2 regions of the Plantibacter sp. ME-Dv--P-095 genome follow, and region 1 is predicted to be linked to the other one. Evidence: predicted binding sites of a transcription regulator. Region 1 holds the regulator's gene; the other holds the start of a gene.

The links. Region 1 encodes LexA, which represses DNA repair genes until DNA is damaged. Its sites were predicted from a motif close to TCGAACANNTGTTCGA; they were not measured.
Region 2: imuA' (DnaE2-dependent mutagenesis accessory factor ImuA') is a predicted target of LexA. The motif match lies at 3,569-3,584, and genes of this name have one in related genera.

What each region holds. Positions count from the first base shown of each region.
Region 1 covers NZ_JARVSB010000009.1:29,871-36,251, reverse strand. Annotated here, with positions in the region: gene hflX (GTPase HflX) at 1-808, shown strand, start outside; gene QRN26_RS12340 (hypothetical protein) at 839-1,744, opposite strand; gene lexA (transcriptional repressor LexA) at 1,905-2,603, opposite strand; gene QRN26_RS12330 (LysM peptidoglycan-binding domain-containing protein) at 2,875-3,267, shown strand; gene QRN26_RS12325 (histidinol-phosphate transaminase) at 3,339-4,418, shown strand; gene sufU (Fe-S cluster assembly sulfur transfer protein SufU) at 4,461-4,898, opposite strand; gene QRN26_RS12315 (SufS family cysteine desulfurase) at 4,895-6,202, opposite strand; gene hisB (imidazoleglycerol-phosphate dehydratase HisB) at 6,313-6,381, shown strand, end outside.
Region 2 covers NZ_JARVSB010000004.1:247,735-254,115, forward strand. Annotated here, with positions in the region: gene QRN26_RS06295 (error-prone DNA polymerase) at 1-1,188, opposite strand, end outside; gene QRN26_RS06300 (DNA polymerase Y family protein) at 1,232-2,827, opposite strand; gene imuA' (DnaE2-dependent mutagenesis accessory factor ImuA') at 2,824-3,558, opposite strand; gene QRN26_RS06310 (SOS response-associated peptidase) at 3,700-4,401, shown strand; gene QRN26_RS06315 (cold-shock protein) at 4,588-4,791, opposite strand; gene QRN26_RS06320 (fatty acid desaturase family protein) at 5,167-6,261, shown strand; gene QRN26_RS06325 (MBL fold metallo-hydrolase) at 6,272-6,381, opposite strand, start outside.

The DNA.
Region 1 (6,381 bases):
GACGAAGATCGAGCTCGACCGCCGGCGCATCCACACCCGCATGGCGAAGCTGCGCAAGTCGATCACCGCGATGAAGCCGGCGCGCGAGGCGAAGCGGGCGAACCGACGACGCAACACCGTGCCGTCGGTCGCGATCGCGGGGTACACGAACGCCGGGAAGTCCAGTCTGCTCAACCGCATCACGAAGGCCGGCGTCCTCGTCGAGAACTCCCTGTTCGCGACGCTCGACGCGACCGTCCGACGCAACGAGACCGCCGACGGGCGCGAGTACACGCTCGCCGACACCGTCGGCTTCGTCCGCAACCTGCCGCACCAGCTGGTCGAGGCCTTCCGGTCGACGCTCGAGGAGGTCGCCGACAGCGACGTCATCGTGCACGTCGTGGATGCCGCGCATCCCGACCCGGCGGGTCAGATCGCCACCGTCCGCGACGTGATCGGTGAGGTCGGCGCGCGCCACATCCCGGAACTGGTCGTGTTCAACAAGGCCGACCTCGTCGATGACGGACAGCTGCTCGTCCTGCGCGGTCTGGTCCCGGACGCCGTGTTCGTCTCCGCGAGGACGGGCGTCGGGATCGACGAACTGATGGAGCGCATCGAAGCGCTGATCCCGTCGCCGAGCAACGAGGTCAACGTGCTCGTCCCGTTCGACCGAGGCGACCTGGTCACCTTGCTGCACGAACGCGGCAAGGTGTTGTCGACGGACTACGACGAGCGCGGGACCATCGTGCACGCCCTCGTCGGTGCCGAGGTCGCAGCCGCGCTCGCGCCGTTCGCCGAGATCCTCCCGGCGCCGGCCGTCACCTCCTGAGGCCCGGCCGTCCGCCGTGTCGGCTGGGATTCAGCCGCAGCGGATCCGGACGGCGTCCTTGAGTGCGGTCGCGGTGGCTGCAGGCAACGGAAGCGTCATGACCGCTTCCGGTCCGCCGTCGATGCGCACCACGAGCGGGAAGCGTGTCCCGACCTTGTCCTCCGCGAGGGCGTGCGGGTCGCATCGCGTCGGAACGATGCGGACGTCGATCGACTGAGGACCACTGGTCGCATCGACGGTGCGGTCGAGCGGCCACGCCGAAGCGTCGGTCGGCGTCGACGCGTCGGGTGCCGGTTTGAGGAGCACCGTGGACCGCAGCTCGACCAGGTCGAGGCGTCCGCGCCGGCCGGTGGGCGTGACGCTGATCGTCAGGACCGCGACGGTCGACGGCCCGGAGCCCTCGAGTCGCACGGAGGTCTCGGCGGTGACGTCCGCGATGCGCTCGACGCCCACCACGGTGCACTCGGCTCCGTGCAGACGGGGCAGGACCGCGGTGGGGTCGGCCACTGCCGTGATCGCGATCACAGCACCGTCCTCGAGGTGCAGGGTGACGTCGGCCCGAAGATCTGACGCAGCCGTGCCGCAGGCAGCCGGGGGAAGCTCGACGGACAGATCCTTCGTCTGCCCCGCTGGCACGGCCGACGCCCGGTCCCGGTCGGTGGTCGCCGTGAAGGCGGACCCCGAGACCTCCAGGCCGACGATGACGAGGTCGTCCTCGCTCCCGTTCTCGATCCGGATGATCGCGGAACGGCCGGCGTACTGATCGCGGTTCTGACCCAGCTGCACGGTGACGTCGGTCGGAACGGCCGTCGTCGAGGTGCCGTCGGGTGCGGGCGTGCATCCCGCCAGGATGGCGAGGCAGAGGAGCGAAGACGCGCTCAGGAGGCCCACGCGACGGGACGACCGGCTGGCGCGAGCGTTCGGGCCGGCGTCCATGCGTTCAGCGTAGGACCAGGGCGCGGGATTGGGAACACCTCACTGTGCGCCGCACTCAGGCCGAGTTCGGCAGCGCTGAACCGAGCGTCTCGGCACAGACGGACACGGGCCGGGGCGACCGTCTGATCGTCCCGGCCCGTGTCCGTCGAGTGGGGTGACGTCAGACGGTCCGGAGTACCGCGACGACCTTGCCCAGCACCTCGGCGTGGTCGCCGAGGATGGGCTCGAACGCCGAGTTGCGGGGGAGGAGCCAGGTGTGACCGTCGCGCTGACGGAACACCTTCACCGTCGCCTCCTCGTCGAGCATGGCGGCGACGATCTCACCGTTCTCCGCGGTCTTCTGTTCACGGATGACGACCCAGTCACCGTCGCAGATGGCGGCGTCGACCATGGAGTCGCCGACGACCTTCAGCATGAAGAGACTGCCCTTCCCGACCAGTTGGCGTGGCAGGGGGAAGATCTCTTCGACCTGCTGCTCGGCCGTGATGGGGATGCCGGCCGCGATCCGCCCGACGAGCGGCACCATCGCCGCGTCACCGACCGGGGGAGCAGTGTCGGGGTCGCTGCCCTCCACGGCGCTCGGGAGGTCTATGAGGACCTCGATGGCGCGGGGGCGGTTGGGGTCGCGCCGGAGGTACCCGCTCAGTTCGAGCTGGCCGAGTTGGTGCGTCACGCTCGAGAGGGAGGCGAGCCCGACGGCGTCCCCGATCTCACGCATGCTCGGCGGGTAGCCCCGCTGCGAGACAGAGCGCTGGATGACGTCGAGGATCGCCAGCTGCTTGTCGCTGAGGCTCTTCCGCCGCCGAGTGCCGCCGACCTGACGCTCCCTTGCGCCGTCGCCCGCCGTGTTCGCTGCCATCTTCGCTCCTGCCCTGATCGGCTGTCGGTGACCGATGTCGGTGGGTGGTGGTGTACTGCTTCCAACACTCGAAACTGTATCCGCACCAGCTCGACCAGACAAACATCTGTTCGAGCGTGTCGTCGATTTCCCGGCGCGAAGGTGCGAACACAGGGTTGAGTATTCGAACAATCGAAGATATATTCGGAACACAGGTTCGTATCCGGCCCTCTCGGCCGAGGGTCGGATACGAGTCCTCATCGCACGATGAGCACACACTTGGAGGGTTGACATGAGCGCAGCACTGATCGGGTCACACGCAACGGTTTCCACGCGCACCGCGCAGGCACCGACGTCGGACGCGCGGCCAGCGCGTCGGCTCCGTCTGACGCGACGCGGGCGGGTCGTCTTCACCACGCTCGCCGCCATCCCACTCGTGATCGGCGTCGCGGTCGTCGGCTTGTCAGCCGGTGGCGCGGCAGCCAACACCGCAGCGGCGGGTACGACGTTCAGCTACATCACGGTCGACCCGGGTGAGTCGCTCTGGCAGCTCGCCGAGTCCATCGCCCCGGATGCGGACCCTCGCGACGTGATCGCGGAGATCATGAACCTGAACCAGCTGAGCACCGCCGGCATCGAGCCCGGGCAGCGTCTGGCCATCCCGCAGCGATACGCAGCGGAGTAAGGCAGGCGCGAGCTGCTCGTGAGTGGCCCTGAGCGCGTCGACGGCGGGGTACGACTGGCTACGATTGTCGGGTGACTGCTCTCGACGACCTCCCCATCCGCGACGACCTCCGAGGACAGCGCCCGTACGGGGCCCCCCAGGCGCAGGTGCCCGTGGCGCTGAACGTCAACGAGAACACGCATCCCATCCCCGAGGCCGTGGCGCACGACATCGTCGCCTCCCTGGCCTCCGCCGTCCTCACCGTCAACCGCTACCCGGACCGCGAGTTCACGGTCCTCAGGGAGGCCTTGGCCGGGTATCTGGGTCACGGCGTCGCGCCGGAGCAGATCTGGGCGGGCAACGGTTCGAACGAGGTCCTGCAGCACATCCTGCAGGCGTTCGGCGGACCGGGTCGTTCGCTGCTCGGATTCGTCCCGACGTATTCGATGTACCCGTTGCTCGCAGCGGGCGTCGGCACGACGTGGATCCCGGCGGAACGCGACCCGGAGTTCGAACTCTCACCAGAGACGGCCGCCCGGCAGGTGAAGGCGGCTGATCCCGACCTCGTGTTCCTGTGCTCGCCGAACAACCCGACCGGCACGCCGCTGTCGCTCGAGACCGTCGCCGCGGTGTACGAGGCGTCGCGCGGCATGGTCGTCGTCGACGAGGCGTACGCGGAGTTCGCCCACGATGACGAGGCGAGCGCCCTGCGCCTGCTCGAGGGTCGGCCCCGCCTCATCGTGTCGCGGACGATGAGCAAGGCGTTCGCCTTCGCGGGTGTCCGGCTCGGCTACCTGGCCGCAGACCCGGCCGTCGTGGACGCGCTCCGACTCGTGCGGCTGCCGTATCACCTGAGTGCGCTGACGCAGGCCGCCGCAACCGCCGCGTTGCGGCACGCCGACGAGATGCTGGCGATGGTCGACGACATCCGCACCCAGCGGGATCGCCTCGTGGTGGAACTGACGCGCCTCGGCTACGACCCGAAGCGGAGCGGCGCGAACTTCGTCCTCTTCGGCGGTGTCTCCGATCCCCACGCCGCCTTCGAGGCGCTGCTGGCGAGGGGCGTCCTCATCCGCGACGTCGGCATCCCGAACCACCTGCGGGTCACCGCCGGTACGGAGGCGGAGACGACCGCGTTCCTGGAGGCGTTGGCCGCCATCAGCCCGGCGTAGTGCCCTCGACCGGCGTGCGGGTGTCCCGCGCGCCGGCTCCGTTCACGGAAGCCGCGAGACGGCCTCCTCCGCGGCGACCCAGGGCAGCATCGCGCACTTGACGCGGGCGATGTAGCGCGAGACGCCTCCGAACGCCGCGGCGTCGCCGAAGCGTTTCTCGTCGAACTGCAGGGTGCCGCGCGAGCGGATGACCGTGCGGAACTCGTCGATGAGCGTCTGCAGCTCGCCGGGGGTGAGGCCGGGCGCGAGGTCGCTCAGGCAGGAACTTGACGCCTGGGAGATCGAGCAGCCGTGCCCTTCCCAGGCGATCGCCCGGAGGCTGCCGTCGGACTCGAGGTGGAGCTGCAGGGTCACCTCGTCGCCGCAGGTGGGGTTGAGCTGATGCGATTCGGCTGCGGGCGCGTCCAGCAGCCCGAACCCGTGCCGCTGTCGGGCGTGGTCGAGGATGAGCTCCTGGTACAGACTCTCGAGACCGCTCATCGGCCCACTCCGAAGAACGGACCGACGAGTGCGGCGGCGTCCAGGAACGCGTCGATCTCGGACTCGAGCGTGTAGAGGTAGCTGCTGGCGCGCGTCGAAGCCGTCAGGCCGAGCCTGCGGTGCAGCGGCTGGGCGCAGTGGTGCCCCACGCGCACGGCGATCCCGCGATCGTCGAAGAACTGCCCGACGTCGTGCGCGTGCACACCCGCGACCTCGAAACTCGCGAGACCGGCACGGGGAGAGCCCGGAGGAGGGCCGATCAGACGGACCCCGGGGACGGCGGCGAGTCCGGCCGCGAGCCGGCGGCCGTACGCGGCCTCGGTGGCGTGGATGCGGTCCATGCCGACGTCCTGCAGGAACCGGACCGCGCTCGCGAGGGCGATCGCCTGCGAGACCGGCTGGGTCCCGGCCTCGAACCGCTGGGGCGCCGGCAGGAACTCGGCACCTTCGAGGGTGACGGTCGTGATCATCGACCCGCCGGTGAGGAAGGGGGGAAGCGCGTCGAGCAACGCACGACGGCCCCAGAGGGCTCCGATGCCGTTCGGGCCCAGCATCTTGTGGCCGGAGAACACCAGGAAGTCGACGCCGAGCGCCGTGACGTCGACCGGGAGGTGCGGCACCGACTGGCAGGCGTCGAGCACCGTGAGCGCGCCGACGCGCTGGGCGAGGGCGACGAGCTCCGCGACGGGGGCGAGGGCGCCGGTCACGTTCGACACGTGCGCGAAGGCGAGGATCCGCGTGCGTTCGCCGATGACGGCGGCGGCGTGGTCCGTGGAGAGGACGCCGTCGTCGTCGACGGGCAGATGACGGAGGGTGGCGCCCGTCCGTGCGGCGAGTTGCTGCCAGGGGATGAGGTTCGCGTGGTGTTCGAGTTCCGTGACGACGATCTCGTCGCCGGGCCCGAGGCGGAACCGCTCGGCCGCTGCGCCGCCGAGTCCGGCGCTCGCGTTCCCGATGGCCCCGGCGATGATGTTGAGGGCCGCTGTAGCACCGGACGTCCACACGAGTTCGCGCTCGTCCGCACCGATGAATCCGGCGACGGTCGCCCGTGCGTCCTCGAAGGATTCGGTCGCCTCCGCGGCCAGGAGATGGGCGCCTCGGTGGACCGCCGCGTTCTCGTGGGTCGCGAAGTGCCGTTCGGCGTCGAGGACCTCGGTCGGGCGCTGGGAGGTGGCGCCCGAGTCCAGGTACACGAGCGAGTGCCCGTTCATCTCGCGGGCGAGGATCGGGAACCGCTCCCGGAGCGCGGCGATCTCCGCCTGGTCGAGAGCGGCGGCCGGCGTGGTGCTGAGTGAGGAAGTCATGACCTCTCAACGATAGGCGTCGTGCCGGACGGCCGCTCCCGGATGACGTGGCGACCACCGTCGTCCGACACACGGCGTGTGACGCTCACGCCCTCGATACACTGGAACGCATGACCACGCAGCAGCGAACGGCCCGGATCCAGCGCTCGACGAGCGAATCCAGCATCGAGCTGGAACTG
Region 2 (6,381 bases), on a different contig from region 1:
GAAGTACCCGGGGAAGTCCTTCTGCTCGATGACCTCGAGTTCGCGGTCGATGCGTCGGAGGTGCTCCGGCGTGGCGTTCGGGTACTTCACGGGGACGGCTTCGAGGACGAGGTGCCGCAACCAACTCATCGGGGTGTGCCCCTCCGGGACGCGTTGGCGGGGGAGGTTCGGGCGGACGGCCCGCAGACTGAACGCGAGGTCGTCGGCGAGTTCGACGCTTCGTGCGACCGCCCCGGGGTATCTCGCGAACCGCGCCGCCATCTCGGCACCGCTCCGGAGATGAGCGGCACCGGCGGCAGGCAGCCAACCGTCGAGCTCCTCGAGACTCCGACGGGCTCTGACGGCGGACAACGCGGTCTGCAGCCGATGCTGATCAGGGGTCGCGTAGTGGACGTTCCCGGTCGCCACGACGGTGAGGTCGAGCAGGGCGGCGATCTCGGCGAGCGCGTCGTTCTCCGCCGAGTCCTCCGGATGGCCGTGGTCGCTCAGTTCCACGACGACGTGCTCCGGACCGAACAGCGCGACGAGTCGGTCGATCGCGGCGGCCGCGGCCTCCATACCCTGTTCGCGCAATGCCGTGCGGACGAATCCCTTCCGGCATCCGGTGAGGACGGTCACGAAGCCCGCGACGGACGCGGCGAGTCGCTCGAGGTCGTAGATCGGGTGTCCCTTCTCCGCGCCCTCGGCGAGCTGCGCGTCCGTGATCGCGCCGGCGAGGCGGTGATAGCCCTCGGCCCGACGGGCGAGCAGGAGCAGATGATGCCCGACGGGATCCGGGACGCCGTTCTGCGGCCGGTCGAGTCCGATCGACAGCTCCGCACCGTAGACGGTCCGGAGGTCGGGGAACCGTTCAGCCGCCTCGGCCATGCGGACGACTCCGTAGAACCCGTCGTGATCGGTGAGGGCGAGAGCGTGCAGCCCGAGTGCTGCGGCCTCCTCGACGAGACGTTCCGGGGGGCTCGCACCGTCGAGGAAGCTGAAGCTCGAGTGCGCGTGGAGTTCCGCGTACGGGACCGTCGTCGACGCCGGCCGAGGCTTGGGCGGCTCCGGGGCGTACGGCTCCCGCTTCCGGGACCAGGCCGGGCTGTCGCCGCCGTCCGCCCCCAGCGGGAGGGTGGCCGGCCGGCTCGCGTCGGACAGGCGACGCTCGAACTCCGACCACGACACCGGGGGATTGTTCCATCCCATGGGGTTCCTCTCGTCATGCTGCTGGGGTGCTGGCTGGATGTGGTCAGTCGTACCGTGCTTCGGCTCTCCAGTGCTGCGCCTCCAGGAGGAGCAGCCAGGCGTCGCCTTCGTCGTCCACCACCTGGAGACGGTGGACGTGTCGGTGGGCGTCGTCGTCCCACCACCGTTCGTCGATGCTCCAGGGGCCGGCCCAACCGTCGACGACGTGCCAGTGGGAGAAGGCGGAGAACCGTGCGGGTGGTGCGCTCAGCGTGCCGCGCTCGCCGACCTCCACCGTTCTGCCCGTCGCGTCTACCACCTCGACCGGAACCGCGATGTCGAACACGGTCGTGGGAGCTGCTCCGGGGATGGTACCGGGCCACGGCCGGCTCCGACGTTCGGCCACGGCGGTCCCGCCACCCGGCGGGACACTGCCCCAGGGGACGAGGATGCGGCGGTCGAGGAGGAGACGCCCACCGGACGGCACGGCAGTCAGGACACCGTCGTGACCGAGCATGCTCTGGACCCGGGCGAGCCCGCTGTGGATGCGTTCGTCCGGACCACTGCCCCAGAGACCTTCCTCGTGTTCCGCAGCGTCGTCGAGGGTCTCCGGGACGACCTCGACGAGCTCGACGGGGGAGGCGAGTCCGTGGTCGATGTTCGATGAGCCCTGCAGCTGCCAACGCACCCGGTCGAGGACGTCACCGGCGGTGAACCAACGCGGATGCAACCAGGTCCGGGTGGAGCGCTCGCCACGTTCGCTGCGCATGCTGATCGTGATCGCGGTGGTCACGAGTCCTGCCGCGGTCAATCCGGCGATGAACCGCTCCGCGGACTGCCGGAACCCGAAGGTGAGCTGATCGATGCGGTCGAGCGGAGGTTCGAAGGAGACGGCGACGTTCAGCTCGGTCGGTGGGACGCGGGGGACGACACTCCTGGCGTCCGCGCCGGCGGCGAGACGGTGGGCACGGGCGCCGTCGACGCCGAAACGGTCGCGCACCTCGGTCGCGGGCAACGACCCGAACGCTCCCAGGGTGCTGATCCCGAGTCGATGCAGCAGGGTGCTGAGTTCAGGGCGTCCGAGTGTCGTCAACGGCAGTGGGGCCAGGAAGGCCGAGGACGCTCCCGGTGGGATGACCAGGATCCGGGAGTCGTCCTGCTGGACCACGGTCGACCGCGCCGCCTGTTCTGCGGCGAACGGGCCGTCGGCGATACCGATCCGGGCGTCGGGCACACCGAGGTCGTCGAGGCAGGCGCGGAGGACGTCCGCCGCAGCCGACTCGCCGCCGTAGTAGCGGCTCGGACCTCTGGAGCGGATGGCGCAGAGCCCGGCGCGGTAGGGCTGGACGCCCGGCATGAGTGTTTCGATGCCGAGCAGGATCGGTTCGAACGCCCGGGTGTCGATGACCGGGTCGTAGTCTGCGGTGACCAGCTCCGGACACCGGGCCTCCGCCTCGCGGATGCGCAACCCTCTCCGGACTCCTGCTCGGCGAGCGATCGCGTCGCAGGCGAGGACCTCCCCGTGCTCCACCAGCGCGAGGGGACCGTCGGCGGTGTCCGGAGGCAGGGTGCCGGAGAGTCTCGCCGCCACGATCGGCCAGTCGGGACACCAGAGCACCATCGTGCGCTCGACGAGTTCGGCAGGCGTCTCGATCGTCATCGGTTCACCACCATGGGGAGCCGGGTGACCGTGTCGTCGTCGAGCCTGGTGCGGGAGGGCTGCTCGGCCCGGTCGTCGAGCGGCCCCAGGGGCAGGGTGAGGTGCGCGGTGCGAGGCCTGCCGACCCCACCTTGCCCGAGCATCGAGCTGACCGTGAGTCGTCGACGCAGGAGATGCCCGTGACCCGAGCCGAGGCCGCTCCAGGAGCTCTCGGTCACGCGGAGCGTCGCGTCGCTCTGCGGCCAGGAGCCGAGGACGATGAGTGCCGCCTCGCGTTGGCGGAGCCGGGCGGCGAGCCGTGCTGCGTCGCTCGGCGCGATCCGGCCTGGGGGCGCCGTGATGAGCACCCCGGCGACGTCGGCCATGGCGGCGGTGACCGTGAGCCAGTCGGGCCCGGGCCGGGGGACGAGGACGAGTCGCTCGAGATCGATCCCGGAGGAGGCCGCGGCTTCGATCCCGAACGCTGGAAGGCCGATGACGGCGCACCAGGTGCCGGCCGCGGATGGACCGGCCATGAGGGACATGGCGAGTGCCGTGGAACCGAGGACCGAGTAGCTCCCGCCGGCCTGGAGTGCGCCCCCGGGAAGGAGTCGCGAGAGTTCCGGGGCGGTCGGCAGCGACCTGGTGTCGAGTCGTGTCCCTTGCATCCGCTTGATGCGGCCCTGGAGCTCGTGCAGCTCGGTCGCGGTGTCCGCCCTGACGGGGGAGTCGACGAGTGCGTGGAGGGCCATGGGTCAATATTCGAACATGTCTTCGAACAAGTCAACCGGGTCGACCCGGGTTCACCGACGGATGACGCTCAGTGGGACCATGGTCCCCGAGACCACCGACACGCGGCGTGGTGTGTCATCGGTGGCCGGTACGCTGGGCCCATGTGCGGACGTTTCGTCGTGACCGAATCCACCGAAGAGCTGATCGAGCTCTTCGACATCGACCATGCGGCTGCCGAGCTGCCCGGGCCCTCGTACAACGTGCGCCCGACGGAGCAGATCCCGATCATCCTCGACTCGGCGAAGACGGAGCCGGCGGTCCGGCGTCTCGAATCCGCACGATGGTCGCTCGTGCCGGCGTTCGCCACGGAGCTGAAGAGCCAGTACCCGACCTTCAACGCGCGCTCGGAGGAGATCACCACGAAGCCCACCTTCGCGGATTCGCTCAAGCGACGCCGTGCGCTCATCCCCGCCGCCGGATACTACGAATGGCACACCGAGGGAACGGTGAAGACGCCCTACTACGTACAGACGGCCGGCGGTGAGCCGATCGTCTTCGCCGGACTCTACTCGTGGTGGCGGGACCGCTCGCTCTCGGACGACGATCCGCGGCGATGGGTGCTAAGTGCGACCATCCTCACCCGCCCGGCCGTCGGGTCGTTGCAGGGGCTGCACCCGCGGACGCCCGTGACCCTCCCTCCGGAGTGCTGGGACGAATGGCTCGACCCGCACCATGAGGCGGATCAGGACGAGGTCGACGAGATGGTGCTCGCTGCGACCGACGTCGCGGAGCAACTGGTGTTCCACCGTGTCGCACCGTTGCAGGGTGACGGGCCCGAGCTCATCGTCCCGGTCCAGGACTGACCACTCGCTCGCGACATCGGGCCGTCGGCGCGATCGGGCGACGGCGCGGTCGACATCCGGTCACGTACCCCCCCTGGAAACACAGAACCGCCCCTGACGCGAACGTCAGGGGCGGTTCTCGGTGTCTCAGACGCGAGGGCTGGAAAGACCGGCCACTCGGATCGTCAGCTCCGACTGATCAGAGAATCAGAGGGGGCGGATGTTCTCAGCCTGCAGGCCCTTGGGGCCCTGGTTGGTCTCGAACTCGACCTTCTGGTTCTCCTCGAGCGAGCGGTAGCCGCTCGTCGCGATGGCGGAGAAGTGTGCGAAGACGTCGGCGCTGCCGTCGTCAGGGGTGATGAAGCCGAAGCCCTTTTCGGCGTTGAACCACTTCACAGTTCCAGTTGACATGTATTTCCTCTTTCATGAGTGACCGTTCCCGACTTTCGGGACCGTTCGTCGCGGTGTTCTTTGCTCGCTCCTCAGAAAAGCAGCGTATCCATCGGTGGAAACGCGGCTTGAAATACCTGCGCAACACAACAACTTCGATCCACGTTAGCCCATGAGGGCGCACAAGTGGAACTCAAACAGGTAACGGATTGACGAATTCTGCGACTTTTCCCCGGATCGCCCGTCTCGACGTGGGGAACCTGTGCGGATACCGAGATGTGAGGTGATTCCCCAGCCGTCGACCGTAGGCTGAGGCCATCTGCAGAGCTTCCGCTCGACCGAGCGTCCGCTCATCGCCCCCGGCTGGGAAGTCGACACGATTCCTCCGGAGTGCCCATGTCAACTGAAGCCATCCTCGGCCCGGTTCGTGCCACGAGCCCCCGCAAGCCCGGCGCTGCGAACGTCACCAGCTCATACTCGTCGCTGTTGAAGACGGTTCGTGAAGCGGGACTGCTGCGCCGCCACCGCATGTTCTACATCCTCACGTTCTCGTTCCTCGTCATCGCGCTCCTCGGCTGCGTGACCGGGTTCATCCTGCTGCGCGAGTCCTGGTTCCAGCTCCTCATCGCCGGAGCGCTCGGCATCATCCTGACCCAGTTCGCGTTCCTCGCCCATGAGGCCTCGCACCGTCAGGTGTTCGAGTCCGGTCGTGCGAACGACCGCGCCGGCCGGTTCCTCGCCGCCGGGATCGTCGGCATCAGCTACTCCTGGTGGATGACGAAGCACACGCGTCACCACGCGAACCCGAACCAGGTGACCAAGGACCCCGACATCGAGATCGACACGATCTCCTTCATCGAAGAGGACGCGGCGAAGGCCAAGGGCCTCCAGACGCTCATCACCCGGAAGCAGGGGTACCTCTTCTTCCCGCTCCTCATGCTCGAGGGCATCAACCTGCACGCGCTGTCCTTCAAGACCCTCTTCGGGCCGGGCAAGGTCGACGGCCGGGTCGCGGAGATCAGCATGATCGTCGCTCGCGTCGGCCTGTACCTCGCAGCGATCTTCCTCTTCCTGCCCCTGGGCATGGCGTTCGCGTTCCTCGGTGTCCAGCTCGCCGTCTTCGGCGTCTACATGGGAGCGTCCTTCGCCCCGAACCACAAGGGCATGCCGATCATCCCCGCCGACATGAAGCTCGACTTCCTCCGCAAGCAGGTGTTGACCTCGCGCAACGTCCGCGGATTCGGCATGGCCACCTTCATGGGCGGCCTGAACTACCAGATCGAGCACCACCTGTTCCCGAGCATGCCCCGACCGGCTCTCGCCCGCGCCCGTGTCATCGTGCGGGAGCACTGCGAGACCCAGCAGGTCCCGTACACCGAGACCACGCTGTTGCAGTCCTACGCGATCGTCATCGAGTACTTGAACCGCGTGGGTCTCTCGGCCCGCGACCCGTTCGACTGCCCGGCGGCGGCGAACTTCCGCCGCCGGTAGTCGACGGCGGTCAGATCTCGAGGGTGTCGAGCGGGGCGAGGGCGAAGTAGCTTCCGCCGCCCTGCTCGGTCGCCCATCGCAGGCGATCGTGTGACATGCTCTGCCCCGCGCCGGACAGCA